Regions from separate parts of the Ferdinandcohnia sp. QZ13 genome, predicted to be linked through region 2. Evidence: a T-box and tRNA genes for the amino acid it is inferred to sense, from the RefSeq annotation. Region 2 holds a T-box; the other regions hold tRNA genes.
What was found. The T-box of region 2 lies ahead of argS (arginine--tRNA ligase). A T-box ahead of a tRNA ligase gene usually reads a tRNA of that ligase, here a tRNA-Arg.

Region 1: it has a tRNA-Arg gene. The T-box ahead of argS (arginine--tRNA ligase) is inferred to sense a tRNA for this amino acid. The anticodon was not compared.
Region 3: it has a tRNA-Arg gene. The T-box ahead of argS (arginine--tRNA ligase) is inferred to sense a tRNA for this amino acid. The anticodon was not compared.

What each region holds. Positions count from the first base shown of each region.
Region 1 is NZ_JAVIVW010000015.1:1,055,841-1,066,778, reverse strand. It holds gene RGU12_RS19065 (NUDIX hydrolase) at 353-811, shown strand; gene rapZ (RNase adapter RapZ) at 830-1,720, shown strand; gene mgfK (gluconeogenesis morphogenetic factor MgfK) at 1,720-2,691, shown strand; gene whiA (DNA-binding protein WhiA) at 2,734-3,675, shown strand; gene RGU12_RS19045 (HPr family phosphocarrier protein) at 3,814-4,071, shown strand; gene clpP (ATP-dependent Clp endopeptidase proteolytic subunit ClpP) at 4,118-4,711, opposite strand; tRNA gene RGU12_RS19035 (tRNA-Arg) at 4,967-5,038, shown strand; gene RGU12_RS19030 (hypothetical protein) at 5,383-5,559, opposite strand; gene rpoN (RNA polymerase factor sigma-54) at 5,761-7,065, shown strand; gene RGU12_RS19020 (glutaredoxin family protein) at 7,092-7,337, shown strand; gene RGU12_RS19015 (sugar-binding transcriptional regulator) at 7,526-8,545, shown strand; gene gap (type I glyceraldehyde-3-phosphate dehydrogenase) at 8,717-9,724, shown strand; gene RGU12_RS19005 (phosphoglycerate kinase) at 9,910-10,938, shown strand, end outside.
Region 2 is NZ_JAVIVW010000001.1:1,272,013-1,282,950, reverse strand. It holds gene lplA (lipoate--protein ligase) at 1-588, shown strand, start outside; gene RGU12_RS06195 (fatty acid--CoA ligase family protein) at 752-2,302, shown strand; gene RGU12_RS06190 (enoyl-CoA hydratase) at 2,427-3,203, shown strand; gene RGU12_RS06185 (AzlC family ABC transporter permease) at 3,449-4,177, shown strand; gene RGU12_RS06180 (AzlD domain-containing protein) at 4,170-4,475, shown strand; gene RGU12_RS06175 (MGMT family protein) at 4,488-4,793, shown strand; gene argS (arginine--tRNA ligase) at 4,820-6,505, opposite strand; T-box leader at 6,550-6,757, opposite strand; gene RGU12_RS06165 (M48 family metallopeptidase) at 6,919-8,181, shown strand; gene aceB (malate synthase A) at 8,384-9,973, shown strand; gene aceA (isocitrate lyase) at 9,993-10,938, shown strand, end outside.
Region 3 is NZ_JAVIVW010000015.1:1,171,706-1,182,643, reverse strand. It holds gene RGU12_RS19715 (ribonuclease J) at 1-1,121, opposite strand, end outside; gene RGU12_RS19710 (nuclease-related domain-containing protein) at 1,416-2,408, shown strand; gene RGU12_RS19705 (DUF1801 domain-containing protein) at 2,620-3,042, shown strand; gene RGU12_RS19700 (VOC family protein) at 3,137-3,511, shown strand; gene RGU12_RS19695 (hypothetical protein) at 3,576-3,719, shown strand; gene RGU12_RS19690 (hypothetical protein) at 3,966-4,421, shown strand; tRNA gene RGU12_RS19685 (tRNA-Arg) at 4,687-4,760, opposite strand; RNA gene ssrS (6S RNA) at 4,884-5,078, opposite strand; gene RGU12_RS19675 (DUF3231 family protein) at 5,315-6,322, shown strand; gene RGU12_RS19670 (DUF4179 domain-containing protein) at 6,357-7,667, opposite strand; gene RGU12_RS19665 (sigma-70 family RNA polymerase sigma factor) at 7,660-8,202, opposite strand; gene RGU12_RS19660 (Type 1 glutamine amidotransferase-like domain-containing protein) at 8,318-8,953, shown strand; gene RGU12_RS19655 (NUDIX domain-containing protein) at 8,946-9,392, shown strand; gene RGU12_RS19650 (AraC family transcriptional regulator) at 9,444-10,298, shown strand; gene RGU12_RS19645 (alpha/beta fold hydrolase) at 10,560-10,938, shown strand, end outside.

The sequences.
Region 1 (10,938 bases), on a different contig from region 2:
ATAATAGTAGTAATTGACCCCCTTTTTATAAAATAGATTTGTTTTGGGCACAGGTACATCCCCTGTGCCCCCTTTTTTTGTAGTCGGCCGAAAATGACACATCGAATTTCTGCGTTGGCTTGCTTCTCCGTTCCTCACGTATTAACTACATACGCTCCGGTACTCAAAGCTGCGCCGCCTTGAAATCCTCGGTCCTTTTCAACCTCCTTCATGTACACAATTTATAACTGCAACAAAAAACAATATACAAATCTTGTTCGTTGTGAGTACCTGTTAGAAATAGTATAATAATAACCATAAGATTGCTTACAAACGGTCTGCCCTATACGGGACCGACTTGGGGTGAAAGAGAGTGCAAAGAGTAACAAATTGCGTAGTACGCAAAGATAATAAAGTATTGCTATTGCAAAAACCACGACGCGGATGGTGGGTTGCTCCTGGAGGAAAAATGGAGCCAGGTGAATCAGTTCGTGACTCCTGTATCCGTGAATACCGTGAGGAAACAGGATTATATCTTAAAAATCCAGATATAAAAGGAATATTTACATTTATCATTAAAGAAGGCGATAAGGTAACCTCTGAATGGATGATGTTTTCTTTTTTAGCCAATGATTTTGAAGGAGAAAATGTTGATGAATCCGAAGAAGGTATCCTGAAATGGCAGGATATTAAGGATATACCAAATCTGCCGATGGCTCCTGGCGATTATCATATTTTGGATTACGTACTTAAAGGTTCTGGGGTTATTTATGGAACATTTACATATACACCAGATTTTCAATTACTTTCTTATAGATTAGATCCTAGTTAGATGTGGGGAGGCAAAACGATGAGTGTTGGTTCAACAAGTGAAATACAATTGGTGATTATAACGGGAATGTCAGGTGCAGGTAAAACTGTGGCCATTCAAAGCTTTGAGGATTTAGGGTATTTTTGCGTAGATAACCTACCTCCAACCCTGCTTCCGAAGTTTCTTGAGTTGATGAAGGAATCTGGAGGGAAAATGAATAAAGTCGCGCTTGTCATGGACCTCCGTGGTCGTGAATTTTTCGACAGCTTATTTGCATCCCTTGACGAGCTTTCAGAGGTTTCATGGATTGCACCACAAATCTTATTTTTAGATGCGAAGGATACAACGCTTGTCACACGCTATAAGGAAACAAGACGTTCTCATCCACTTGCTCCAACTGGTTCGCCACTAGAAGGGATCCAGGTTGAAAGGGAAATCCTAGAGGAAATGAAGGGGAGAGCCCAGTATATTTATGACACATCAGATTTAAAGCCGAGGGAACTACGGGAAAAAATACTAAAGCAGTTCGCATCACATTCAAGACCTACCTTTTCAGTTAACGTGATGTCATTTGGCTTTAAATATGGTATTCCAATTGATGCTGACCTTGTGTTTGATGTGCGTTTTCTCCCGAATCCTCATTACATCGATTCGATGAGACCAAAGACTGGTCTTGATGAGGATGTATCAAGCTATGTTCTAAAATGGACGGAAACCCAGAAGTTTATCGAAAAAGTAACGGATCTACTTGCATTTATGCTCCCGCAATACAAGCGGGAAGGAAAAAGCCAGCTTGTAATTGCAATTGGGTGTACAGGCGGACAGCACCGTTCTGTCACACTAGCTGAATATATCGCAAATCATTTCAAGGCTGACTATCAAACTCATGTTTCTCACCGCGATATTGAGAGGAGAAAGGAAAGAAAGTAATGACCAATCCAAAACAGCCAAAGATTGTCATCATTGGTGGAGGAACTGGCCTTTCCGTACTTTTACGAGGGTTAAAATATCAGCCAGTTGATATTACAGCCATTGTAACGGTTGCGGATGATGGGGGATCCTCTGGTCGTCTTCGCGATGAGATGGATATTCCACCACCTGGTGATATTCGAAATGTATTAGCTGCCTTATCAGATGTGGAGCCCTTGATTGAAGATTTGTTCCAGCATCGGTTTGCAGGTGGAAATGGCTTATCTGGTCATTCACTTGGAAACTTGATCCTTGCGGCAATGACAACCATAACTGGTGATTTTGTTCACGCAGTAACTGAAATGAGTAAAGTCTTAAAAGTAAGAGGAAAAGTGCTTCCAGCAGCGAATAAAAGTGTCGTTTTAAATGCTGAAATGGAGGATGGCACTATTGTTACGGGTGAATCTAAAATTCCATACTCCGGTAAAAAAATCAAGCGTGTCTTTTTAACACCGGATGATGTTGAGCCACTCAACGAATCAATTGAAAAAATTCGACAGGCCGATATGATTGTCATTGGACCAGGCAGCCTTTATACAAGCATTTTGCCAAATTTGCTTGTACCTAAAATAGGCGAAGAGGTCGTAAATGCAAAGGCAAAAAAGGTTTATATTTGTAACGTGATGACCCAGGCAGGGGAAACCTTGAACTATACAGCAAGTGACCATGTGCAGGCTTTGAATGATCATATGGGCTTGAGGTTTATAGATACCATTTTGGTCAATGATGGAGATATCCCGGAGCGCATTAAGGATAAATATGCAAAAGAGTTGGCGAAGCCAGTTGTGTATGACGTAGAAAGGCTTTCTACTTTAGGTTTATCCATCATTAATGATAAAATAATTTCATATGATAACGATGTAATCAGACATGATACAACAAAAGTAGCAAATCTTTTATATAATATGGTTTTAGAAAATAAAAACGGGTGATTGAATAAATCACCCCTCATTATAAAAAGGAGGGTGGAACCTGTGTCATTTGCATCAGAGACGAAAAAAGAACTAACAAACCTAGACATCAAAGAGTGCTGCGCAAAAGCCGAGCTTTCAGCTTTGATTCGAATGAATGGCGCACTTTCCTTCTCCAACCAAAAAATAGCGGTTGATATCCAAACGGAAAATGCTGCTATCGCGAGAAGAATTTATACATTACTGAAAAAATGCTATAATGTTGGTGTTGAGCTCCTCGTTCGTAAAAAAATGAGACTCAAGAAGAACAATGTATATATTGTTCGACTGATTGAGGAAGCAAAGGATATTTTAGAAGATTTAAAGATTTTTGAAGGTTTTTCCCTACATCAAGAAATCTCTCCTGCCCTCGTTGCAAAGAAATGCTGCAAACGCTCCTATTTACGCGGGGCTTTTTTAGCAGGGGGTTCAGTAAATAACCCTGAAACCTCCTCATATCATCTTGAGATTTTTTCATTATATAAAGAACATAATGATTCTCTTTGTGAATTAATGAACGTTTTCGATCTCAATGCCAAAACATTAGAACGAAAAAAAGGTTTTATTACGTATTTGAAGGAAGCTGAAAAAATCACAGAATTTCTCAATGTTGTTGGTGCTCACCAGGCATTGCTTCGATTTGAGGACGTACGTATTGTTCGCGACATGCGAAATTCAGTGAACCGTCTCGTGAACTGTGAAACAGCTAACTTAAATAAGACAATCGGCGCTTCCATTCGTCAAGTAGAAAATATCCGCTACATTGATGAAACAGTCGGTCTTGGCATTTTACCAGATAAGTTAAGAGAAATTGCTGAGCTCCGAGTGGCCTACCAGGATGTCACTCTAAAAGAGTTAGGTGAAATGGTAACATCCGGAAAGATTAGTAAATCTGGAATTAACCACCGTCTTCGAAAAATAGATGAAATTGCCGACAAGCTCCGTGCAGGCCAATCGATCAAATGAGTGTTTTGTTCACTTGGAAAGAAATAAAGCGCTATCATTTTGAAACCTTTTTGGTTTATTCTACGTATGAATAGAAAACTAATGAGAAAAAAACAAACAACTTAAGAATTGCACACAAATTTGAGGAGGAAGAAAAAAATGGTTGAAAGACATGTTGAGGTTGTATTAAGAACGGGATTACAAGCACGCCCTGCAGCAATGTTTGTTCAAGAAGCAAACAAATATTCTGCGGACATCTTTTTAGAAAAGGATGGGAAAAAGGTTAACGCAAAAAGCATTATGGGGCTAATGAGTTTAGCGATTGGCTCAGGTGCAACCATTACCCTAATCGCAGAAGGAAACGATGAAGAAGCTGCGGTTGAAGCTTTAACTGAATTTGTTCAAAAAGAAGCATAAAAAAATCCTCTCACGATATGATGTGAGAGGATTTTTATTTATTTACTTATTTATTGTTATCTTGTGGGTACATAACCTTGTCAATAAGACCATACTCCATTGCTCTTTCAGCAGTCATGAAGTTGTCACGGTCTGTATCTCTTTGAAGAACCTCTAATGGTTGGCCAGTACGTTCTGATAAAATTTGGTTAAGCTTTTCGCGTAAGAATAGGATACGCTTAGCTGCGATTTCAATCTCAGTTGCTTGCCCTTGTGCTCCACCAAGTGGTTGGTGAATCATAACTTCACTGTTTGGAAGCGCAAAACGCTTGCCTTTTTCACCAGCTGCAAGTAAGAAAGCACCCATTGATGCAGCCATACCGATACAAATAGTAGAAACCTTTGGCTTAATGAACTGCATTGTATCATAGATCGCCATACCAGCTGTGATTGAACCACCTGGGCTGTTGATGTATAAAGAAATATCTTTTTCAGGATCCTCAGCTGCTAAGAACAATAACTGAGACACGATTGAATTGGCAACATTATCATCAATCGCACTTCCAAGCATGATAATACGGTCTTTTAATAAACGTGAGTAGATGTCATATGCGCGCTCTCCACGGTTTGTTTGTTCAATAACTGTAGGTATTAAATTCATTTTACTTCCTCCTTCAAACAAATTAAAAGGTTTGTTATGTATTTCCATCATACAATTAAGGTCAGTAAAGGTCAAACAATTCGCTTTACTAACTTATACTATTCTACAAACGAGTATCCCATACCTCTTTAGGCAGGGAAAAAATCAAAATTTCATACGTATTCCATCATAACCGATTTGGCGAGATTTAAACATACATCTTGCAATCAAAAGCTTTCTATCCTATAATGATGAGTGCAGTTTCATCTAAAACATGCCCTCGTAGTGTAGTGGATAGCACAAGAGATTCCGGTTCTCTTATCGTGGGTTCGAATCCTGCCGAGGGCGCTACAAGAAAAATGACCAGAGAAAATCTCCTGGTCATTTTTTTATTAAATAAGGTATCCGTACCCTCAACTGTTCAATATCGTACGAAAATGGAACGACAATAGTGTAATCGTCCCCTCACCGGTTCAAAATCGAACAAAAAGGGAAAGCAAATGGCGTAATCGTTCCCTCATGGGTTCAAAATCAAACAAAAGGGGAACGCAAATGGTGTAATCGTCCCCTCACTGGTTCAAAGTCGAACAAAAAGGGAACGCAAACGACGTAATCGTCCCCTCACTTTTCTAAATTCTAAAAAGATGGAACGAATAGCGCCATCCCCCACAATCCTTTACTTTCAAATCAACCTAGTTATCCTTATACCCCAGTGTACCGTCATACACATCCTCATCAACAGGATTCACAGCCCACATCGTTTGAATCGGATCGAACTCTGATGCAAACTCTTCTTTGTTTTTATTTTTCTTTGCTTCATCAAGTGTCCCAGTGACTGGGCCTGTGTATATGATTTCATTCTTTTTCAACAGTAATCACCTCTTTAAGGTAGATTCTTTCAAAAAATGAATAAAAATGCGTGCTAAAATTTAACTTTTTCGATACGATAGAAGTAAGATAAAATAAACGATATATCATTTAGTCAAAATGTTTATTAAAATTGTGAATAAAAAAGTAAACGCTTCCATATTATTGAATCACCTCAAGGAAGGGGGAAACAATGAGTGAATATGCAAACTGGACTTTTTCAGCAGCAATCTTTAAAGCTAGTCATGACAAAGGAATTAACGCAGGCAATTACTCTTTTACAATACTCTTCTTTGGATTTGACTAAATTTCTAGAAGAGCAAACACTAGAAAATCCCCTCATTGATGTAAAACCATCAGATTTTGGACGACCAAAAAAAATGAAGGTTACAAAAGATACGTATATAAATCCAATCGACTATCTAAGTAAAAAAGAAACAACGTTATACGAGCATTTACTCACACAGATTTCTTATATGAAACTAAACAACACGAAAAAACAGACGGTCGAATATATCATCCAACTACTCGACAGTAATGGTTATTTGTATTTTCCTACAGAAGAAATAGCAAGGGATCTTAATATCGATAAGGAATCTATTGAAAATGCGATTCAAATTATTCAAAGCTTAGATCCGATAGGAGTAGGAGCAAGGTCTCTGCAGGAATGTCTTCTCCTGCAATTGCAGGTACTCCAAAATCGAAACAGGTTAGCGGAGACAATTATACAAGAACATTTTGAACGATTCGCCGAAAAGTCATGGAAGGAAATCGCTAAGGACCTAAATGTAAAGCTTTTTGATATCCAACAGGTCTTTGATTTTATTCAAACGCTAAAGCCGAGACCAGGTGCTGCCTTTCATGGTGGAGAAGCGCATTATATTGTTCCGGACATTGATATACAGGTAGAAGGCGATGTCGTCACAATGAAGATGCAAGACTCGTACCTGCCAAAGGTATCGTTGAACCTCCAGTATTATCAGCATTTTTTAGACGAAAAGGATACCAAAACAAAGTCCTATCTTCAAGAAAAAGTAGATCAATGTCAGTGGATCATGAGAAGCTTGGAGCAACGAAAAATGACCTTGCAAAATGTCATGAGTGAAATTATCAATCGCCAAATCGATTTTTTTATAAAGGGACCAGCACATTTAAAACCGCTTATTATGAGTGAAGTTGCGGATGCTCTTGAGATTCACGAATCGACAGTCAGCCGAGCGGTAAAGGACAAATTTGTGCAAACTCCTTTTGGAATTTTTGAGATGAAGTACTTCTTTAGTCGGAATATCCAAACAACGGGTGAAACGGATACGTCGTCGACGCAGGTGAAAAATGTAATGAAACAGATGATTGAAGAGGAGAATAAACAAAAGCCTTTGTCAGACCAAGAAATTGTCAGTATACTTGAGAAGGAGCATGGTATTCTTGTATCGAGACGAACAATCGCAAAATACCGTGACCAATTAAACATACCTTCTTCGACAAAACGAAAACGGTATAGCAAGTAGATTGGAAGTGTAAGAAGTTGAATCGCATTCAGGTAACCATGTATTCAAAGGAAAATTGCTCTCTTTGTAGCAAAGCAAAAATCGTGATTGAGGAATTAAGCAAGGATTACCCTTTAGATCTTCAAGAAATTGATATTTATAAAGATGACCAACTTTTGGAAAAGTATCAAATCATGATTCCGGTAATCGAAATCGATGGAAATGAAGTAGAATATGGGATCATTCATAAAGAAACAATCCAAGAGTACTTGGATCATTTATTGAAAAAATAAAGTTTATCACGACTGCCTAAAAAATAGGCAGTTTATTTATTGCTTTCTTTTAAAAGTATTGTTACTATAATCATGTAGCACGACGATATTTAATTTTACTGATGTGTTTTTTTTTACTGTAAGCGGGACATAATATGTCTCACCGGGACAAAAAGAGTCCCTTATGGTAAAAAAGGGGAAATGAAAAAATGAGTTCAATCATTGAGGTACAACAAAAATTATTACCCGATTTACTCGAGGTTATGCAAAAGCGCCATGAGATCCTCAAATACATACGACTTATGCAGCCGATAGGAAGAAGGAATCTTTCAACGAGTCTTGGTCATAGTGAACGTGTCCTCCGCGGAGAAGTTGAGTTTTTAAAAAAACAAAATCTCGTGGACTTTAGCACGGCTGGTATGAGCTTGACAAAAGAGGGCGCGGAGCTTTTAAAAGACCTTGAGGATGTTATGAAGGAAGTTTTAGGCTTAAGAGTTTTAGAATCGAAACTTAAGGAGAAGTTAAATATAAAAGAAGTGATTGTCGTCCCAGGCGACAGTGACACGACTCCTTGGGTGAAGAAAGAAATGGGAAGAGCTTGCGTTTCAAGAATAAAACAAAGGCTTTTTGGAGAAAATATCGTCGCAGTTACTGGTGGTACGACCCTTGCTGAGGTGGCAGAAATGATGACCCCGGATTCGAAAGGGAGAAGCATTTTATTCGTACCAGCAAGAGGTGGTTTAGGAGAACGAGTAGAAAATCAAGCAAATACAATTTGCGCAAAAATGGCTGAAAAAGCCTCGGGTGATTATCGACTCCTTCATGTACCTGATGTTGTGAGCAATGAAGCGTACCATTCATTTGTGGCAGAACCATCCATTCGAGATGTCTTGAGTTTGATAAAGTCATCAAGTATGGTTGTCCACGGAATAGGAGACGCTATTACAATGGCAGAGCGTCGCAAGACAGATAAAGAGGATTTGAAAAAAATCATTGAATCTCATGCGGTCGCAGAAGCTTTTGGCTATTATTTTGACGAAGATGGGAATGTTGTCCATCGCGTCCAAACGATTGGAATCCAGCTAAAAGATCTTCCCGCAATCCATGATGTGATTGCAGTAGCTGGAGGAGCTTCGAAGGCAATCGCCATCCAAGCTTACTTAAAGCAAGCCCCGGGAACTCTGTTAATTACAGACGAAGGTGCTGCGAAAGAGTTAATAAAGGGGTAACACCCTTTTCATAATTAACTTTATTCAGTGAAGTTCTACTGAATAAAGTTAAAGCCTCCGGCGGATGCCACAGATTTTCAAAGTTTCGAGCATGCTCGAAAAAATCTGGGCCCAAATACGCCAAGGCGCATTTGATTTTTTAGGTTTCACATACAAAAGGAGGAAATCAAAATGGCAGTAAAAGTTGGTATTAATGGTTTTGGACGTATTGGTCGTAACGTATTACGTGCGGCTCTTAAAAATCCTAATGTAGAAGTAGTAGCAGTAAACGATTTAACAGATGCAAACATGTTAGCTCATCTATTAAAGTATGACTCTGTTCATGGTGTTCTTGATGCAGAAGTATCTGTTAATGGAAACAACCTTGTTGTTGATGGAAAAGAAATTCTTGTTAAAGCAGAACGCGACCCAGCTCAACTAGCTTGGGGCGACCTAGGTGTTGAAGTTGTTGTTGAATCAACTGGTCGTTTCACAAAGCGTGCAGATGCTGCGAAACACTTAGAAGCTGGTGCAAAGAAAGTTATCATTTCTGCTCCTGCAACTGATGAAGATATCACAATCGTTATGGGCGTTAACGAAGACAAATATGATGCAGCAAACCACAACGTTATTTCAAATGCTTCTTGTACAACAAACTGCTTAGCACCATTTGCAAAAGTTTTACATGAAAACTTTGGAATTAAGCGTGGTATGATGACAACTATTCACTCATACACAAATGACCAACAAATTCTTGATTTACCACATAAAGACTATCGTCGTGCTCGTGCGGCAGCTGAGAACATCATTCCTACAACTACTGGTGCTGCAAAAGCTGTTTCTTTAGTATTACCTGAGTTAAAAGGTAAATTAAATGGTGGAGCTGTTCGTGTTCCAACTCCAAACGTGTCACTTGTTGACTTAGTTGCTGAATTAGATAAAGAAGTAACTGTAGAAGAAGTAAACGCAGCACTTCGCAAAGCTGCTGAAAATGAGTTAAACGGAATTATGGGTTACAGCGAAGAGCCACTAGTATCTGGTGACTATAACGGTAATGCAAATTCTTCAACTATCGATGCACTTTCTACAATGGTAATGGAAGGCAACATGGTTAAAGTTATCTCTTGGTATGATAACGAAACTGGTTACTCACACCGTGTAGTTGACCTTGTAGATTACCTTGCATCAAAGGGACTATAATTTTACCGTTTGATTAGTATGTCACATTTATCAAACAGTAAAACACATTATTCTTGGAATCCTAAACAACAATAACTATAATAGAACTTGTGAGGGGAAGGGAGTGTTCCCTTCCCTTTTTGATGTCATTTAGACAAATGCCACAGAACAAGTTTTGAATATTACATAGAACGGAGGCCTTCCCAGTGAATAAGAAATCAGTAAGAGATATTGATGTGAAAGGCAAGCGAGTATTCTGTCGAGTTGATTTTAACGTTCCAATGCAAAATGGTCAGGTTACGGACGAAACTCGTATTCGTGCAGCATTACCAACAATTGAGTACCTTCGTAAAGAAGGAGCAAAAGTTATTCTAGCAAGCCACCTTGGTCGTCCAAAAGGAAAAGCGGTAGACGAACTTCGCTTAGACCCAGTTGCGAAACGATTAAGCGAGCACTTAGGGATCGAGGTTCGCAAAACAAATGAAGCGTATGGTCCAGAGGTTGAACAAGCTATATCAGAAATGAACGATGGCGATGTTCTTTTATTAGAAAACGTTCGTTTCTATCCTGGAGAAGAGAAGAACGATCCGGAACTTGCAAAACAATTTGCTGCATTAGCTGATGTATACGTAAACGATGCATTTGGAGCTGCGCACCGTGCCCATGCTTCTACAGCTGGTATCGCTGAGCACCTACCAGCGGTTGCAGGTTTCTTAATGGAAAAAGAAATCGAAGTACTAGGCAAAGCACTATCAAATCCAGAACGTCCATTCACAGCGATTATCGGTGGAGCAAAGGTTAAGGACAAAATCGGAGTCATCGAGAACCTCTTAGAAAAAGTAGATAACTTGATCATTGGTGGAGGTCTTGCTTATACATTCGTAAAAGCACAAGGTCATGAAATTGGTAAGTCTCTTTTAGAAGAAGACAAGATGGATCTTGCTAACGAGTTCATCAAAAAAGCAAAAGAAAAAGGTGTAAACTTCTATATGCCTGTTGATGTAAGAGTAGCAGATGATTTCTCTAATGATGCGAACATTAAAATCGTTCCTATCACGGAAATTCCAAGCGATTGGGAAGCACTAGATATCGGTCCAAAGACAGCTGAAATTTACAGTGATGTAATTCAAAAGTCTAAGCTTGTTATTTGGAATGGTCCAATGGGAGTATTCGAATTAGATGCATTCGCTAATGGTACAAAAGCTGTTGCACAAGCACTTGCTGATGCAACTGAC
Region 2 (10,938 bases):
AATGCTCAATTTTCAACAAGAGGAAGAATGTTCAGCCATGGAACCCTTATGTTTGATTCAGAAATAGATCACGTCGTTTCAGCTTTAAAAGTGAAAAAAGACAAAATTGAATCAAAAGGAATTAAATCTGTAAGAAGTAGGGTTGCTAATATCAGTGAATTCCTAACGGAAAAAATTACAATTGAAGAATTTAGGCAAATGCTGCTTCAATACATTTTTAACACAGAAGGGGAAATTCCAGAATATAAATTAACGGAGAAGGATTGGGAAAAAATTCACGAAATTTCAAAGGAACGTTATCAAAATTGGGATTGGAATTACGGAAAATCACCAAAGTTTAATTACCAACATACACATCGATTCCCAGTTGGCTCGATAGATGTGCGTCTTGAAGTTCAAAAAGGAACGATTGAAAACTGTAAAATTTATGGTGATTTCTTTGGTGTTGGGGATGTTGAGGAAATCGAAAAACGATTAATTGGAACAAAGTATGAAAAAGCCGAGTTAGAGAAGGCATTAGAAGGTATCGACATTCAGCATTATTTCGGTAAAATTACCAAAGATGATTTTATTAATTTAATTTACTAAATTAGGCTGTTGGCGGGTAAGATTTCTTACCCGCCATCATTTAAAAATACATTTTACGTCTTGATAGAAAAACTTTCTTTCAATATAATATATTTAGAATATTATTTTTTGTCATATAATGAATGATTATTCATTCATTACGTTGACCATGGGAGGGAGAAATTTGAATCTATCAACTCAACTTGGGGAAACAGCTAAGAAATACTTCGACAAACCAGCGTATATTTTTCAAGAGAATAGTAGTACATATGCTGAATTAGATGGTGCAGTTTCAAAGTTTGCAAGTGGTTTAGCAAAGCTCGGAATAAAGAAGGGAGATCACATTGCTCTCGTTTTGGGAAATACACCACATTTTGTGATTGGTTTTTACGGTGCACTCCGTTTAGGGGCAACGGTAATTCCGATAAATCCAATCTATACACCAGACGAAATTGGCTATATTGTGAATAACGGAGATGTAAGGGCTGTCATAACGTTAGACTTGCTTGTTCCACTTTTTGAAAAGATGAATCAACACCTTCCGAAAGTAGAACACCTAATTGTGTGCGAAACTCCACAGGGAGCAAATAGTGAAGTAGATGTATCAAAACTTTCAATCTACCCTAAATTGAAATCGTTTACAGGGGTGGTAGGTTCGGGTAATCTTCCTTTTTCTGGTCCAGATCTTGAAGATGATGATGTTGCCGTTATTCTATATACATCAGGAACGACCGGTAAACCTAAAGGTGCAATGTTAACCCACCTGAACTTATATAGTAATGCAAGAGACGTTGCGGATTACTTGAAAATTTCCGAGGAAGACCGAGTCATCACTACGTTGCCGATGTTCCATGTCTTCTGCTTAACAGTAGCGTTAAATGCCCCATTAATGAGTGGTGGAACAATGTTAATTGTACCAAAGTTTAGTCCGAAAGAAATTTTTAACCTTGCCAGGGATTATGAAGCTACGGTTTTTGCTGGTGTTCCAACAATGTACAATTTCCTTCTTCAGTATCCGGAAGGAAATCCAGACGACTTAAGCTCGTTGCGCTTATGTATTTCTGGCGGGGCAGCAATGCCGGTTGCCCTATTAAAAGGCTTTGAACAGAAGTTTAATGTTCTTGTATCAGAGGGGTATGGTCTATCTGAAGCATCACCTGTCACATGCTTTAATCCATTAGATCGTCCACGTAAGCCAGGCTCAATTGGAACAAACATAGTAAACGTTGAGAACAAGATTGTCGATGAAAATGGCGATGAAGTTCCGGTAGGTCAAGTTGGAGAGTTGATTGTTCGAGGACCAAATGTGATGAAGGGCTATTATAAAATGCCTGAAGAAAGTAATGCGGCATTGCGAAATGGTTGGCTCTATACAGGTGATTTAGCACGAATGGACGATGAAGGATATTTTTATATCGTTGACCGTAAAAAGGACATGATTATTGTTGGTGGATATAATGTTTATCCAAGAGAGGTTGAAGAAGTTCTTTATAACCACCCTGACGTAGTTGAAGCCGCTGTTTTGGGTGTGCCAGACCCAGAACAGGGAGAAGCAGTCAACTGTTATGTTGTGAAAAAGAATCCTACCTTAACAGAAGATGATCTTCTAGCTTATTGTCGTGAGCATTTAGCTAAATATAAACTTCCTAGTAAGATAGAATTCATAGAAGAGCTTCCTAAAAATACAACCGGAAAAATTCTTCGTCGTGCTTTAAAGGATTTAGTGACAAAATGAGGGGAAGAACAGGTCAATTTGGCCTGTTCTTTTTTAGATTGTTTTTAAATAATTTAGAGGAATTTTTCAGTTTAAAGCGAAATAGGATGTAAGCGATATCAAATTTTATTGAAGAGGTGTATCCATGACCACAGTTTTATACCAAATTGAAAACCATGTAGCAACTGTCACATTGAATCGCCCAGATGCATTAAACTGTTTTAATTACGAAATGCTTAAGACACTTGATGAAATCGTCGAGGAAATCCGTACGAATGCTGATGTTCGTGTTGTCATTATTACTGGGTCAGGTGAAAAAGCATTTAGTGTGGGTGCCGATTTAAAAGAGCGAAAGACATTAAATGAAACACAGGTCAGAAGAAATGTGTATAAAATTGGCCAGGTTTTTGCGAGTATTGGAGATTTGCCACAGCCGACGATAGCGGCAATAAACGGCTATGCATTTGGTGGCGGAATGGAACTTGCACTAGCCTGTGATTTCAGAATTTCAGTTGAAAATACTCAAATGGGACTAACGGAAACGAGTCTAGCCATTATTCCTGGAGCAGGGGGAACCCAACGACTTCCACGACTCATTGGTGAAACAAAGGCAATGGAGCTTATTTTAACGGCAAAACGAATTAGTGCAACAGAAGCGAAGGAGTATGGCATTGTTTCAAGTGTGGTGTCTCGTGAAGAATTAATGGAAAGTTCCATGAAGCTTGCAAATGAGATGCTTAAAAATGGTCCACTTGCTTTACAGCAAGCCAAATTTGCAATTAAGCAGGGGATGAATACAGATTTACATACTGGCTTTAAAATTGAACGTAAAGCATATGAAGTGATCATTCCAACTGAGGACCGAGTGGAAGCACTGGCTGCTTTTAATGAAAAACGGAAACCTAATTTTAAAGGGAAATAGATTTTGCGAGGGCGCCCGTGGTAGGCGCTTTTTTTATATGCGGGGATTTTACTAAAGTCGATAGAAACGGAATAAAATCGATAGAATGAAAATAAAAACGATAGAATCAAAATAAAACTGATAGACCATAAATAAAAACCGAAAGCCCACATTTCTATAAATTTTTCAGACAAAAACATTGAAAAAGTATTCCGAATTTAAGACAATTAGTAATAAAAATCGATTTAAAGGAGAATAACGGGGGAATGACAACTACAGTACTAACAAAAAAACATTCGGAATTCCGTAGTGGTTTTCAAGCAGGCATCAGTATTGCACTTGGCTATGCACCAGTTGCTTTGACATTTGGTTTATTGGCAAAATCGACAGGGCTTACGGTAGCTGAAACAGTGATGATGAGCATAATCGTATTTGCTGGGGCTTCACAATACATAGCATTACAATTAATTGCCGTAGGAACTGGCGTTTTTGAAATTATACTTACGACTTTCATTTTAAATATTCGTCATTTTTTAATGTGTGCTTCTCTTAATGAAAAGGTAGAGGAGGACCATCCAATTAAAAAAGCATTTTATTCCTTTGGGATTACAGATGAAACGTTTTCTGTTGCTGCGGTAAAGGAAGGTACAGTTACTACTGGTTATTTATTTGGTGTAATTTCCATATCCTATGGAAGTTGGGTTGTTTTTTCAGGGATTGGACATGTCATTGGTGCAAATCTTCCTTATGTGTTGCAGCAAAGCATGTCAGTCGCCTTATATGCGATGTTTATCGGGTTACTTGTACCATCGTTAAAAAAACAGAGAAAAGTAATTGTACTAGCAGGAAGTGCAGCGATTTTGAATGCCATTTTTTCATTTTTCTTAGAGCCTGGTTGGTCGATTGTCGCAGCATCCCTCGTGGCAGCAATAGGCGTTGAAGTGGTCAATAGTTTACTCGGGAACAAGAGGGAGGAGGATGAGCAGCATGGATAAGACAATTCTATTTATGATTATCGGAATGGGGCTTGTTACATATATCCCAAGGATGTTGCCTCTTGTTGTATTTAACTCGGTTAAATTACCTCCATTCCTACAAAATGTGTTAAAAAATGTTCCGTTCGCAATTCTTGGCGCACTGATTATTCCAGGGGTTTTTACGATTAATGAAGATATTTGGTTTGGAATCATTGGTGCAGGAGTCGCTTTTATTGTCGCTTATTTAGGGGCTAATGTCATTGTCGTCGTATTAAGCTCCATTCTTGCACTAAGTATTTATTCATTTTTTATGTAAGGAATAAACAATATGAAACCATTTACCGAAAATGTTATTAGGCTTATTAAGCAGATCCCCCCAGGAAAGGTCATGACGTATGGGCAGATAGCAAAACTTGCAGGAAGTCCGCGGGGCGCAAGACAGGTTGTGCGAGTTCTCCACTCAATGAGTAAAAAATACAATCTCCCCTGGTTCCGGGTGATTAACTCTAGAGGTGAACTCACAATCCGTGACGAAGAAACTCACGCTGCCCAAATGATCTTTCTTGAGGATGAAGGGATAGAAGTTGTGAACCGTTCAATTGATCTTACAAAATATCAATATCATCCAGAATAAAAGCCTAGGACTAAATCCTAGGCTTTTTACATTTCCTCCGGAGCTTTTACTCCAAGTAACCGGAGGCCTTCTTTTAGAACAATTGTAACAGAACGGACCAATGCGATTCGAGCGTTCATTTCGTCGTCTTCATGAAGAACCTTTACATGGCTGTAATATTTATTAAACTCTTGAGCAAGTTCAATGATATATTTTGCTATAACAGATGGCTCATAAAGCTGCATACTTCTTTTGATGATAGCTGGGAATTCGGTGAGAAGCTTTACAACAGCCCAGCTATGAGAATCGGAAAGCCCTGCAATTGGTGTACTTGAAAGTGCTGCTTTTCGTAAAATTGAGCAAGCTCTCGCATGTGTATACTGAACATATGGACCAGTCGTACCCTCGAATTTCAGCATTTCCTCTAGTGAGAATTCGATATTGTTGAGTCGTTCATTTTTTAAATCATGAAAAATGATTGCGCCAACACCCACCATTTGCGCAATTTCTTCTTTGTTTTCTAGGGATGGATTTTTTTGTTCAATATTTTCCTTCGCAAGTCTAATGGCTTCTTGAATGACCTCTTCCAAAAGAACAATTTTTCCTTTACGAGTGGACATTTTCTTTCCGTCCTTTAAAATAAAGCCGAATGGAACATGAACCATATTGTTAGCCCACTCATATCCCATCTTTTCTAATACAAGAAAGATTTGTTTAAAATGCAAGCTTTGTTCATGACCAACCACATAGATTGCCTTCTTAAAATGGTAGCTGTCTTGCCGATAAATGGCTGCTGTTACATCTCGTGTTGCATAAAGAGTGGCTCCATCTGATTTCTTAATCAAGCAAGGAGGAAGGTTCTCTTTTGATAAATCAACGACCTCTGCACCATCTGATTCAGATAACAACTTTTTATTATTCAGCCTTTCGATCGTAGCATCCATTTTATCATTGTAAAATGCTTCACCATTATAGGAGTCAAAATCAACATCAAGTAAGGAATAAATCCGAGAAAATTCCTTTAACGATTCCTTTCTAAACCAACGCCAAAGAGATAAGGCCTCCTCGTCGCCATCCTCAAGTTTTTTGAACCATAATCTGGCCTCATCTTCAAGGGCCGGCTTCGTCTCAGCTTCAGAGTGAAAGCGTACATAAAGCTGGAGTAGTTCAGTAATGGGCTTCGCTTGAACCGCTTTCTCATTGCCCCAAAGCTTATATGCCACAATGAGTTTTCCAAATTGAGTGCCCCAATCACCAAGATGGTTGATTCGAACTGGCTGATAGCCACATTTCTCCACAATATTGGCAAGAGCATTCCCTATCACGGTTGAGCGCAAATGTCCCATCGAAAAGGGCTTCGCAATATTAGGGGAGGAAAAATCAATCGTAACAGTACCACCTTCCCCAAGATTATGGCTTCCATACTGAGATCCTTTAGTTAGAATGGTTTGTATGACGTGTTTACTCACTTCTTGTTTGTTAAGAAAACAGTTGACATAAGGGCCTTCGGCAACAATCTTTTGAAAAAGTGGTCCTTGTATCGCAGCGGAGATTTCCTGTGCGATAACCGCTGGGGCTTTTCTATATTGCTTTGCGAGTGTAAAGCATGGAAAAGCAAGATCGCCTTGTTCTTGGAATTTAGGTTTTTCAATCAGCTTTAAAACTTCTTCGTATGTTAAGGCACCCTTAAGTTGATTTGATATTTCTTTGGCATACGTTTTTATGACATTCATATTTACCCCCCCCAATCTAAAATAAAAAAAATCCCGTCTCTAAAAAAAGAGACGAGATTTACCCGCGGTACCACTCCATTTGTTCATGATGAACCAAGCTTAATAAGTAACGGGTTCCCCCGGCACACCCTACATCATATTCAGGTGAACTTCTCAGAAGTGCGGTTCATCTTGATTTCACCATTGGGCTTCCACCGTCCCCAACTCGCTATTGGCCTACATCATGACTACTCTCTTCATCAATGAATTTCAGATATATTTTAAATAGAATATCTAATTCTCTTAAAAAAATCAACTCGTTTTTCAAAACTTATCTTTGGCAAAAATGGATGATAGTAAAAGTCAATGTTCTAACTAGCACTAAATTAAACTAAAATACAGTAAGAGGGTTGTACATAAAGGGGGACAGCTTAGTGAAAAAAGTAATCGGTTGGTCACTTGGAGTTTATCTTGTTTTTGGCTTATTTATAGCATGGTATTTATTTTTCGGGGCAAATACGGACATACCTGCTCAGCTGAAAGGAAGTCCGGCAGATCCACAGACATTTATGAATGAACGTGAACTATTGTTAAGTGAAGAGTATTCACAAATCAGGAACCTGTTGTTTTTCCTGAACATACCATTCGAATGGTTGATTTATATACTGGTACTTGTGATCGGTATTTCTGCAAAGTTTCGTGATTGGTCAAAAGTGTCAGCTAAATTTTCGATTCTACAAACGGCGATTTATCTATTTTGGTTATCCTTGCTTGTCGAAGTATTATCCTTTCCACTTTCTTGGATTAGCTACAATGTTTCAAAAACGTATAATATTACCGTTCAATCCACACAAAGCTGGATGAAGGATCTCCTGATTGATTTTTGGGTGAATTATGCATTAATGATTGTAATTGTGGGCGTCTTATTCTGGCTAATTCGCAGAAATGAAAAAAGATGGTGGTTTCATGCATGGCTGCTGTCGATTCCATTTTCAATGTTTCTCATGTTTGTACAGCCAGTTATTATCGACCCATTGTATAACGACTTTTTCCCATTAACAAATAAAGAATTGGAAACGAAAATTCTTGAGATGGCTGATCGTGCAGATATCCCGGCAGACCACGTATTTGAAGTGAATATGTCTGAAAAGACAAATGCGTTGAATGCATATGTAACAGGAATTGGCTCTAATTCTCGAATTGTGCTTTGGGATACGACTCTTCAGCGACTAAATGAAGATGAAATTTTATTCATTATGGCCCATGAGATGGGACATTACGTGATGAAACATATTTACGTCGGAATTGCGGGTTATTTGCTGTTAACCTTAGTGGGACTCTTTATTATCAGTAAACTCATGACCTTTATGATTCGTAAATGGGGTCATATATTTAAAATTTCAAGTGTCAAAGATATTGCGGTTTTGCCTGTGTTTTTATTATTAATTTCGGTATTAAGCTTTTTATCCGATCCAGTTTCGAACGCAGTTTCAAGACACCAGGAAAAGTCAGCTGATTTATATGCACTTGAAATGACCGAGGATAATAAGGCAGCAGTCTCGTCATTCCAGGAATTATCAAAAGCGGGTCTAAGTCAAGTGAACCCACCATTCCTAGTTAAAATTTTCCGATATGGACACCCGACGATGCTTGAAAGAATTACGTATACAAACGAATTTGAAAAGGGTGAAAAATAAACGAAAGAGCCTTGCTTACGGATCTATTTCTGTAAACAAGGTTTTTTTACTGCTGTGTTGTTATAGTACAGAATTACTATTTTGAAAATTGTTATATAAAATATACAGAAAAATGTTCCATTTCTGGAAAGTCTGTTATATAATACTTTTAGTATTAAAAAACTGTATTATAACAATACGAGGAAGGTGTGTTTGGGACAAAATGACGATACAAACCTCAGGGCTTCAGATTACAGGAAAAATGAATGAGCAGTATGAAGAAATTTTGACACCTCAGGCATTAAACTTCATTGAAAAACTAGAACGGAACTTCGGAGAAAGAAGAAAACAATTGTTAGAAAAGAGACAGCAAAGACAGTGCGAAATCGACAAAGGAATCATGCCCACATTTTTATCCGAAACAGAACATATTCGGAATGGGGATTGGACAGTTGCTCCGGTTCCGAAAGACCTACAAGATCGCCGCGTTGAGATTACTGGACCTGTCGACCGAAAAATGATCATTAATGCATTGAACTCAGGAGCTAAAGTATTCATGGCAGATTTTGAGGATGCTAATGCACCTACTTGGAATAACGTGATTGAGGGGCAGATTCATTTACGGGATGCTGTAAGAAAGACGATTACATTTGAAAATCCAAACGGAAAAACGTATCAATTAAACGATGACATTGCAACACTAGTTGTTCGACCACGAGGCTGGCATTTAGAAGAGAAGCATATTGAACTTGAAGGGAAGAGAATCTCTGCGAGTTTACTAGATTTTGGACTTTATTTTTATCATAATGCGAGTGTGTTAATCGAGAATGGAAGCGGGCCTTATTTCTATCTACCGAAGATGGAAAGCCACCTAGAAGCAAGACTGTGGAATGATGTATTTACCTTTTCGCAAAAGGAGCTAGGAATTCCCCAAGGAACAATTAAAGCTACTGTTCTAATTGAAACAATTCTTGCAACATTTGAAGTGGATGAAATTTTATATGAACTAAAAGAACACTCCGCAGGTCTCAATTGTGGGAGATGGGATTATATTTTTAGCTATTTAAAGAGATTTCGAAATATAGAGAATGTGATTTTACCAAACCGATCAGAAGTCACGATGACAGTTCCATTTATGAGTGCGTATTCACAGCATGTCATTAAGACTTGTCATAAGCGAGAGTGCCATGCGATTGGTGGAATGGCAGCCCAGATACCAGTAAAAAACAATCCACAAGCAAACGAGGAAGCCTTTAATAAAGTACGTGCGGATAAAGAACGTGAAGCAAATAATGGCCATGACGGTACATGGGTTGCTCACCCAGGGCTAGTACCTGTTGCTAGGCAGGTTTTTAATACGATTATGCTAGGACCTAACCAAATTGATAAAAAACGTGAGGATGTTCAAGTGACCGCCGAGAATCTTATTGCTGTTCCCAAAGGCAGCATAACAGAGCAAGGTGTACGTACGAATATCAATGTTGGGATTCAATATATCGAATCATGGCTTCGCGGATATGGTGCAGCGCCAATTCATAATCTCATGGAGGATGCGGCTACGGCAGAAATTTCTAGAGCACAATTATGGCAGTGGATACGCCATCCAAAGGGGATTTTAGAGGATGGAAGAAAGGTCACATTTGAGCTTGTTCAACAGCTACAAGAAGAAGAACTTGAAAAAATAAAACAAGAAATTGGTAGTGAAGCATTTGAAGCAGGGCGTTTCGCGGAAGCAATAAATCTTTTTGAGGAATTAATTACAAATGATGAGTTCGTAGAATTTTTGACTATTCCTGGATATGAAATTTTATAAATAAAAGGAGGAATTTAAAATGACAAACGAAAGAATTCAAAAATTGCAGGAAAGCTGGGAAATGGATTCAAGATGGAAAGGAATTGAAAGACCCTATCATGCTGAGGATGTTATTCGCTTACGCGGTTCAATCGATATTGAGCATACGTTAGCGCGTAGAGGGGCAGAAAAATTATGGAATCTTCTTCATACAGAGGATTATATTCATGCTCTAGGTGCATTAACCGGGAATCAAGCTGTTCAGCAAGTTAAAGCGGGTCTTAAGGCCATCTATTTAAGTGGCTGGCAGGTTGCGGCAGATGCGAATTTATCTGGCCACATGTATCCTGACCAAAGCTTATACCCAGCTAACAGTGTGCCAAGTGTTGTAAAGCGGATTAACCAAGCTTTACAGCGTGCTGATCAAATTCAGTATTTAGAGGATGAAGGGGATATTGATTGGCTTGCTCCAATTGTGGCCGATGCTGAGGCCGGCTTTGGGGGTCAGTTGAATGTATTTGAACTTATGAAAGGCATGATTGAAGCAGGAGCTGCTGGCGTACATTTTGAAGACCAGCTCTCATCAGAAAAGAAATGTGGTCATTTAGGTGGAAAGGTATTATTGCCAACGCAAACTGCCGTTCGAAATTTAATTTCTGCACGACTTGCAGCGGACGTTATGGGGGTTCCAACGATTTTAGTGGCAAGAACAGATGCTGACGCAGCAGACCTTATTACAAGCGATGTTGACCCTGTTGATCAGGCATTTATTACAGGTGAACGAACACCAGAAGGCTTCTTCCGGACAAAAGCGGGACTTGATCAAGCCATTGCACGCGGTTTAGCGTATGCACCATATGCTGATTTGATTTGGTGTGAAACATCTGAGCCAGACTTAGAACAGGCCAAGCGCTTTGCAGATGCCATTCATGAGAGGTTCCCTGGCAAGATGTTAGCATATAATTGTTCTCCATCATTTAACTGGA
Region 3 (10,938 bases), on a different contig from region 2:
AGCTTGAGATCCTCCTGAAAACCATGACCGGAAACATGCATTCCAGTCGAGCTTCCTCCATATAAAACAACTGCCCCAAGCTGGAATAAATTATCGATGATGCGAGACACATTTTTTTCATTGCCAGGAATCGGACCTGCCGCTAAAATAACCGTATCTTCTGGGAGAATGTGCACATCGCGATAGCTGGCATTTGAAAGACGAGCAAGCGCAGCCATCGGTTCCCCCTGACTTCCTGTACATAAAATGCAAACTTTCTCCGGTGCGAGACTTTCCACTTCCTGGGCATCAATCAGCATGCCATCGGGAATGTGAAGATAGCCACGCTCAACCGCCACATCCACGACATTCACCATACTTCTTCCTAGCAGGGCGAGCTTGCGGTTCGTTTTCATCGCAGCAGCGACAACCTGCTGAACCCGGCTAATATTCGAAGCAAATGTTGAGACAAATACCTTTCTTTTCGCTTTCATAAAGGCTTCCTCAATAACGTCCCCAACCTTGGACTCAGTCGGTGTCGATCCTGGTCGCTCCGCATTCGTACTTTCGGATAATAAAACAAGCACACCCTCACGCCCGATTTCAGCCATCCGATGAATATCTGAGTGCTGGTCATTCACTGGCGTTAGATCAAACTTGAAATCTCCCGTATGTACAACCTTGCCTTCTGGTGTATCAAACACTATCCCGAGGCAATCCGGAATACTATGATTCACTTTGAAAAAGGAAACCTCTGTTTTGCCAAATTCTAGCTTAGATTCAGCATCAATCGGAATTAGTTTGGTATCTGCAAGAAGACGATGTTCAGTTAGCTTCAATTCAATTAACCCAAGCGTAAACCGAGTCGCATAAATCGGTACATTGAGCTTTTTAAGAAAATAGGGAATCCCGCCAATATGGTCCTCATGCCCATGCGTAATCAGCATTCCGCGGATTTTTTCCCGATTTTCCTCCAGATATGTCAGGTCCGGAATAATCAAATCAATTCCAAGCAAGCTCTCGTCCGGAAACTTCCCCCCGCAATCAATCACCAAAATATCATCCTCATACTGAAGCACATACATATTTTTCCCAATCTCATTAATCCCACCAAGTGCAAAAATGGACAATCCATTCTCCATTACACACGCCTCCTACTTCTTACATCGTGTCCTTAGTTTTACCAGAGGTCGGTGGAATTATTTATAGGGTGTTCCAGAATATGTAAGGTTTAGTTATGAGGATATTGATGTGAACTAGTCTAACGCCCATAGAAGTGAAATAACGACCATAGAAATAAAATACTGGCCATAGAAGTAGATCTAATGACCATAGACACAAAATAACGACCATAGGGATAAAAAATATAAAAACTTTGAAGGAATTCACAAAAAATTGTAGAAAAAAGACTTATCAAATACAAAGGAGTAAAATAAATGAACAAAAAAGAATTAAAAATTCCACTAAGGGTGAGGAAATTAAAAGCATTATTAGGACGATTGTCAGAATCTCATCCAAAATATCAAGAAATTAGCGATGAATTTCATCGAAGGATGTCGGGTTACCGCGGAGAACAATCTTTGCAATATTATTTAACCTTTTTGAAAGAAAACAATTATCTAATCTTCCATAATCTTCGTCTTCCAGATATCTCCGGTAAACATTTTTTTGAAATTGACATACTTCTAATTAGTCCCACATTTTTATTAATCATCGACGCAAAAAACTATCGCGGAGAACTATATTTTGACTGGAAGTTTGACCAATTAATCCAAAGCTACAAAGATACTAGAAAATCGTATAATTGCCCTGTCACTCAAATCACCAGACATCAGCTACAGCTTAAAAGACTTCTAGAAACCTTCAAAATCCCCTTAACTCCAATTGAAACCCTTGTAATTTTTACAAATCCTAACGCTTTTATTGATGCCAGCAAAGACTTTAAATACTATAACAAAGTAATTAAAAGCCCGAGTTTTCTTCAAAAGATTGAGTTGTTTGAGAAAAGGAACAAAAGAGTAGTTTTAGAAAAAAGTAAAATACAAAAACTTTCAAAATTACTCTTAAAACATCATACACCTCATGACCCAGATATATTGGCACAATTCGGAATAATGGAGGATGAACTCATTAAAGGTGTACGATGTCCGAAATGCGACTTCCTTCCAATGAATCGAAAGCAAAGATCATGGACTTGCCCTTCTTGCCACTATTCTTCTTCCAAACCTTATTACAATTCTTTAAAGGAGTATATTCTTCTCTTTGGAAACACGATTACAAATCGCCATTTGCGAGGTTTTTTAGGTATTCAGTCGATATCTACTGCAAAACACATCTTAATTTCATTAAATCTACAATATAAAGGGAGCTATAAAGATAGAATTTACTTAATAAACGAGGAAGCATTAAAAAATATACACAATAATTGACCATAATACGAATTGCCTCAAACTTTACTGTCACTATTCGAAAAATACTGTTACTATTGCAGATTTACTGTCACTATCTGAATTTTACTGTCATTATTTTAAAAATACTGTCACTAGCACTCCCACAATAAAAAAAGCAGGAATCCCCACCCAACGTCTCGAATAAATAAACAATGTCAATCCTACTACTAAAAAGGAGGACCACCAAACAATGTACGAATTAAAAACAAAAGAAAACGACGCAAGTGTGATTGAATTCATTGAAAAAGTCGATAATCCGAAAAAGAAGGAAGACGCTTACAAGCTATTAGATATTTTTACAGAAACGTCTGGGTATCCGGCTAAAATGTGGGGTCCGAGCATAATTGGGTTTGGTTCTTACCATTACAAATATGCAACTGGTCACGAGGGCGATGCGCCACTTGTTGGTTTTTCACCACGCAAAGCAAAAATTAGTTTGTATTTTGCAACTGGCGATACGAAGCGTGAGGAGTTACTCGAAAAGTTTGGCAAACATACATCTGGAAAAGCATGTGTCTACATCAACAAAATTGCGGATATCGATGTAGAAGTACTTAAGCAACTTATTACCCAATCGATAAAATTCTTACAAGAGACTTACCCATCCGAATAAGCAAAACTAATACCAATACATAAAATTAATCAAATTTAGTTATCCCCTGAAATGGAGTACGATGAAGGTAGCTTACAAAATAGGGGGAATGAACATGGCTTTTAAAATTAAAGCGATTGACCATATCCAACTTGCTGCTCCAAAAGGGAGCGAAGAGGAAGCGCGGCACTTTTATGCAACCATTTTAGGCTGCCAAGAAATCGAAAAGCCCGATACCCTTCGGAAAAATGGCGGTGTTTGGTTTTCGTATGGATCGGTGCAAATTCACATCGGCATTGATGAACCATTCGTACCCGCAAAAAAGGCACATCCTGCCTTTGAAATCCAGAACCTTAAAGCCTTAAAACTAAATCTAGAAAACAACAATGTGAACACAATGGATGACAATAATCTCCCAGGTGCCAATCGCTTATATGCCTTTGACCCGTTCGGCAATCGTTTGGAATTTTTAGAATGGAAGAATGCATGAACAACGAGCTGAATGCCCACAATATGGCTAATGTAGATAATCGCCAATGTTGGAGGTGGTCAGTTTGCCAAAGGATACAAAAGAGGAAAGTCTTGAAATATTTTCAAATGATGCGCTACGTGGAAAGCCTTATCTTGATATCGATCGCACAATTACTGAAGGAATATCGGTATATGCTCAAAAAGAAACGAAAACAAAGGAAGTGTAGAGGCTTGAAGCCTCTTTTTTCTTTGCTAAAAAAATAGCCCCTATCTAGTTAGGAGCTATTCAGAACGTTCCAGATTGAAAGCTATAGAATTTACGCTGCATCCTCAAATGTTAGAGAAAGTATGTTTGATATATTTCGGATTCATGCATCCTACGGGGTGCTTTTTTAATAAAGAATCCAAAATCTGTATTTTAATCCTATGTAAATTGTCTTATAATTAGATGAATTTAAGGAGGATTATTATCTATGTGGAAAAAATTTTTAGAGTTGTTCATTAAAAAGGCTTGGCCAGTTATTAGAAAGTTATTGGTCAAATATGGTAAAGAGATTCTTGAATTTGTATTTGAAAAAGTTACAGAATTATTTAAGAATTGGATAATAGGAATGGGTAAGGAAAAAAAGGCGAAAGCTGAAGAATCCTATGAGAAAGCTAAGGCAGCAACTAATCCTGAAGAAAAGAAAAAATTTGAATTCGAATATGAATTTTATAAAAAAGAAGCAGAATCCTATAAAGAAAAGATTAAAGTTATGGAAGAAGAATTAGAGAAACTTAAAGAAACACTTAGAGAAGATATTAACAAGAAAACAACGGATTTAAAAGCCGAAGACTTATTCTCTACAAACTCAAAGGATTCCTACAATCCGTTTGTCTTAAAGGATACAAATAACATTCTAAAATTAGAAGATAAAAACGATAACTAATACAATATTAAAGCCTATCCTTTTGGGGAGGCTTTTTAATTTACTCCTCAGTGGGGGAGGTTAGAAACAGGGGCTGTAGGAACAGTCTCCATATTGAGTTTTTTTTGATAATCTGGTTCGGAAATAGTTAGGAAATGCAGTCTAAAATCACATAAATAAAATCCGCCACCCATGCCTAATTCTGACTCGAACAATAATTATTTCAAAACATAAAAAAGACCACAAAACCCTTTATTTATAAAGGTTTCATGGTCAATCTTCTTAGCGTCCCAGATTGGAATCGAACCAACGACCTACAGCTTAGGAGGCTGTCGCTCTATCCTACTGAGCTACTGGGACATGATGAAATTGTAAAAGCACTTCAGAAAATAATTATAGAATTAATTAGCACCAACGGTCAAGACATATGAATGCCAAATAAAAAATCCATCCCCCTCTTGGGAAATGGATTAGCATGTAATTGGAAAAGCCACAATTGCCGTAATACCCTAAGAAAGTTTAAAACCACCACTCCTCAAAGTGGGTGTTTGCAGAAACGTTCCTGTATGTCCTTCATGTCGCCATGGACGAAGGCCTGCCATTCCAGTTTCAATGTTAAACTCCCTATTTCAGTTCAAAGGTTAAACTTTATTATGATTACGAACAATGTAGCTTGTATTTGTATACTACATGATTGAATCGTGGAAATCAAATGTAAAAATCATCCAAAATGTTGAACTTTGTCACTTGATTTTAAAGATGAAATTGGGTGCAACCTCAAACCCTGATGAAACAACAATCTTTCACGTAGATACGAGGGAATAATGTCGAAAAATATTTCGAAAGGCTAGATTCTTGAATACATCCGCTCATCTTGCAAAATACTAGATAAAAAAGTAATGAGGAGATAGGAAATGAAACCCAACAACGAACAACTTACTTCAGCGGAAATGGGAAAGCTTTGGGCAGTTTATATGGGGAACACAATGGCTATTTGCGTGTTAACCTATTTTCAAAAACATTGTCAGGATCCTGACATCATGGAAATCTTAAAAAAAGCGAAAAGCACCAGTCAAAAAATCACTGACGACATTACGAAGATTTATAATAAAGAAAACTTCCCTATTCCAATTGGTTTTGATGTTAAAAAAGACGTAAACATAGATGCTCCTCGGTTGTTCGCAGACGAATTTTACCTTCATTATCTAAAATATACAGCGAAAGCAGGGCTAAGTCTTTACTCCACAGCAATACCCATGATGATCCGGCCAGATATAAGAGATACGGTAATCAAATTTGATGTGGACACGATCCATTTTTTAGTTGATTTAAATGAAACTTTAGAAAAAAAGGGTTATTTAACGAAACCACCGGTTATCCCAATTCCTAAAGAAGTAAGTTTTGTAGAAAAACAAAACTATTTAGCTGGATTTTTCGGTGATGTTAGACCACTCCATGCTTTAGAAATTGCACATCTTCAAGATAATCTTGAAAATAATGTAGCAAGTAAAGGACTATTGATGGGATTCAGCCAAGTGGCAGAGCGTAAAAAGGTGAAGGAATTTATGCTCCGTGGCAAGGAGATTACAATGGATCATATTAAGGATTGTTTAGCAAAGCTTCACGAAGAAAATTTGCCGGGGCATCCATTACTTGATGATTTAGTGGAGGCTTCAACGATTCCACCATTCTCAGATAAATTAATGACGTTCCATAAAATTGATATGTTCTCGATGAAGATAAGATCCTATGCAAATGCAATGTCACTAAACGGCAGACGAGACCTTGGGCTAATGTTTAGCAAATTCATCTTGGATATTGGGCGTTATGTTGAAGATGGCGCCAATATCATGATTGATGAGGGATGGTTTGAAAAACCCCCACATGCGGTTGACAGAAAAGCACTTACAGATGGTGAATAACGAATAAAGTCAGGCAACAGGGCCTGACTTCTTTTTATGGTAATGTAATTTCAAAAGGTTCAAACGTAATTGGCTTAGGGAGTTTAGTAGCCTTAAATTTGACGTCTTTAGTCTTTGTCGCTTCAAATTCCTGCATGAAAAGATTTCCTTTAATTCGTTTCGCAAAAGGATTGTCTTGGAACGTTAAATCCTTGCCATCCTTCGATTCTAACCATGTTCGATTCATCGTTAAGTTATCGTCAAATGGGAACTCACTATCCAATTCAAAATACACGACTGTTTTATCATCAAGAAACTCAACATCCGTTACGGTTATTTTTCCTACCTCGCCTTGGTCGATTTCAACTGGAAGTGTTTCGATTAATGAAACGGATAGCTCCTCAAAAGTACCCATTTCAGTTGGAATCTTATATGGAAGGATCGTCAAGCTTTTCGCTCCATCTTTAATTGGTGTAAAAAGATAATCAAGGTTTGCAACCTCAACTCCGTCGATGGCTTCCCCATGCCCACTTCCAGAAAGACTTCGTAGAACTCTACCCTGATCATCGATCATAGCAAAATGTAAATCCATATAAGGATCAATTTTTGTGTTGTTAGGGTCAACTTTTACTTGAACAGCTAAATCTGTTCCGGCCGGGCCGATCTTCACGGACTCTACAGTCACTTCCGTATCATAAATGACGTTTGTTAGGTTTGGTCGAATAACCGTCACTTCATTTGATTGCTTCACTGGAAATTCAAATTCCCAATTACCCGCTATTAGCCCGACAGCATCAATGATGACCTTCATATCAAATTCTTCCGGCAAATCTTCTGTCGGCTTAATATCCATGACTACTTCATATTTAGAGGGGGTAATAAATTTTCCAGTGGTACCTGCACCAAAATTAATCTCTTTTCCGTTCACCAAAATGGTAGGTCGCTCAATATCGCCAATTGCAATGAGTGACTCGTGGGTCATGCCAAATGTTAGCCGAGTACCATCATAAAAAATTTCATTCATTGTTAGTTTCACACCATTATCTTTGGCAGTCCGGTTAACGACTTGAGTAAGCCCACTTTTACCTGCGATTTGCAGCCCTTCATCACTGGACTCATTGAAAAACGTTCCGACTAATGGAATTTCAGACGCAACCTTGGCTAATGTTGGTGAAAAAGTAGCCGACCCTAAAAACAGGATAAAAGCTGCAGCAACTGATCCGATGGTTGTTAAGATTATTTTTATGCGTCGTGGTTTCTGTTTATTGTGTTCATTAATGGTTTGTTGAATAATGCGATCAAGCTTCTCAACGGGCACATGAATGTTTTCAAGCTCTTTATTGAACTCAGGGTACTGTTTACTCATTCACAATGACCTCCTTTAATTGATCTCGCAATAGGGCAATCCCGCGGTGTATATTTGTTTTCACGGTTCCTTCTGGACAGTCAAGAAATTCAGCGATTTGCTTGATTGTGTAGTCCCTGTAAAAGCGTAAAACTAAAACGGTTTTATATTTCTCATCTAATCCTTTTATGGCGTTCAATAAGTCGGAATCAGCTTCCTTATCTGTGTACGAAGGAGCCTTGCTTTCAAGGAAATCCCGTTCCATAGGAATCACTCTCTTTTTCCTGCGCAGCTGATCAATCGCAGTATTTATCAGAATGCGCGTAATCCAAGTTGAAAAATATGTATCATTTTTTAAATCCTTAAGCGAGGTGAGGGCCTTATAAACTGTTTCCTGGAACACTTCAAGTGCATCATCCTCATTTTTCATATACAAATAGGCCATTTTATAAAGTTTTGTTTTTTCGGTATTAATTAATTCCTGAAATGCCCGGTTATTTCCCTTTTTTGCTTTTGTAACCAGTTTACTGATATTCAAAACTCTTCCTCCTTTCATCTATTAGTTAGAGAAACTAGTCATGCAAAACGTTTCAAATATATAAAGGATTTTAGTCGTTATTATCGAAATACATATAAATCTTATCATTTTCAAAAAAGGGCGGAAGATAAAAATGAGAGAAACACATCTATTTTTGTTTGGGGGAGGACCTCCTTTTACTGATAAATTAGGGGAACGGTTTGCGAGATTTGCTGGAAACAAGACTGCGAGGGTGGCCATTTTGTTTCTTAAGCGGCCAGGCTGGCAAGAATATATGCCGAGCTACACGAAGGTTTTAGAAGACAATGGAGTGCGTGATTTTTATTATTTTGGACTTTCGGAAAACCCAACTCATGACCAACTGGGTCAGCTAGAAACATGCACCGGGATTATTATTGGCGGCGGGGTAACCGAGCTTTACCGTACTTATATTGTCGATACTCCCGTAGGTGATACCATTCGAAAAGTGTTTGATGAAGGCGTTCCTGTTGCTGGATTTTCAGCAGGAACTTTAGTCTCCTGTGAACATTGTGTTATCTCACCAGAAGATGCGCTGCAACAAGAACAGTTATATTTACTAGGCTTAGGCTTGTTAAAAAACTGTGTCATATCCGTCCACTTTTCAGAATGGAACGAAGAGAAGAACCTGATAGAGGCGGTTTCAAAATTGAAAGTTCCTGGCTATGGAATCGACGAAAACTCTGGGATTTATTTTAAAAATGGACAGTTGGTTGAACACGAGGGAAGTGAGCCCTATCTCTATGATTAGACAAGCGGTGGGGGCAATTGTCTATAAGGAAGATCAATTTCTGCTCGTACATAAAGTAAAAGCTAGTTCGGAAAAGATACCAGGTGAGTGGGATTTCATCAAGGGTGGAATTGAAGATAGTGATGAATCACCTCGACATGCGATACTCCGAGAACTTAAAGAAGAAACAGGCTCAACTGATTTTTTAATTAGTAAAGAGTTTGGAGAGAAAATTTGTTTTACGTTTCCTGAAAAAATCAAACTGAAAATTGGGTTTGAGCGCCAGGAGACGACGATGTTCTTGGTTGAATACAAAGGTGTTTTAGAGGATTTGTCCCAAATGGATGAAGAAATCGCTGAACTTCAGTTTTTGACAAAAAATGAGGTGTCGGACAAACTCACTCACGATGATACCCGTAGCTTTTTTATCAATCATCTGTCCTCACTAAGCACAAAATGACAGGATGGGAAAAAGGTTGGCAGATAGAATTGAGGTAAGGAGTGAGGGAGAATGAGTTGGCTAGGATCATTACAAAATGCAATTGATTTTATGGAGGACCATTTGCTTGAGGATGTGTCAATCGAGGAAATCGCAGGGCATGCGAATGCATCACCGTTTCACTTTCAACGCACGTTTTCGATTTTAACAGACATCACAGTGGGCGATTACCTCCGTCGACGCCGGTTAACACTTGCAGCTGAGGATTTAATGAAAACTGAAACAAAGATTATTGATCTAGCCTACAAATATGGCTACGACACTCCCGAGGCTTTTACAAAAGCTTTTCGGAAACAGCATGGTGTTACGCCAAGCGACGTTCGGAAGGGGATTGGAAAGCTGCAATCATATAGCCGCCTGGTTATCCAGGTGAGTTTGAAAGGAGCAGATCCAGTGAAGTATCGTATTGTTGAGAAGGAAGGATTTAAAGCAGTAGGTGTTAAGCGACAATTTTCTTGTGTGAATGATGAACATCTCAGTAGGATTCCGAAATTATGGGAAGAAGTGAATACAGACGGTACCTGTGATTCTTTGGTTCCACTGAATAACGGCGAAATAAATGGGATTTTGGGAGTCTGTGTGAGTGAGCCAAACGTCAGAGCCATCGATTATTGGATTGCGGTGGAGAATGTAGAGGGTGAATCAGGAAAGTTTGACGTTTTAGAAATTCCAGCATCAAAATGGGCCGTATTCGAGGTTCATGGCGCAATGCCAAACGCAATGCAAGATGCGTGGAAAAAAATCTACTCAGAATGGTTCCCATCAAGTGGCTATGAGTATGCAGGGACAGCTGAGTTCGAACTGTACCCTGCTGGAAACGCATATGAACCTAATTATTACTCGGAAATTTGGATACCAGTGAAGTAAAGTGAGAGCCCCAAGGAGATACCTTGGGGCTTTGACTTGCTTTTTAGAACGAAACAGGATGAACAAACATCAAAAATCAGTCCTATGGTCGATAATTTATTTTTGTGGTCGTTAGCGTTAGCTTTATGGTCGTTATTTTAATTCTATGGTCGTTAATGAATTTCTATGGATGTTACGGAATTATTCAAGGAAATAATTAGACGGAAATTTTTGAAAAATATATAATGGAAACAGTGAGATACAAAAACTGAGGTGACTCATATGAATCTACATTATCAAGAATACGGCGATACGAGTGCGCCTCTTATGGTCTTTCTGCATGGCGGTGGGGTAAGTGGCTGGATGTGGGATAAACAGGTACAGTATTTTTCCCAATACCATTGTCTCGTTCCAGATTTACCTAGTCACGGGAAAAGCATTGAGATTCCTTTTTCAATCAAAGACAGCGCAGAAAGACTCATAACATTGATCGAAGAAAAATCAATCGGTAAGAAAGTAATCCTGATAGGATTTTCCCTAGGTGCTCAAATTATCGTTCAGCTCCTAAACATGAAACCTGCCTTAATTGATATTGCAATCATTAATAGTGCCCTAGTAAGACCGATGTCTTATGCAAAGAAGTGGATTCGTCCGACTGTTA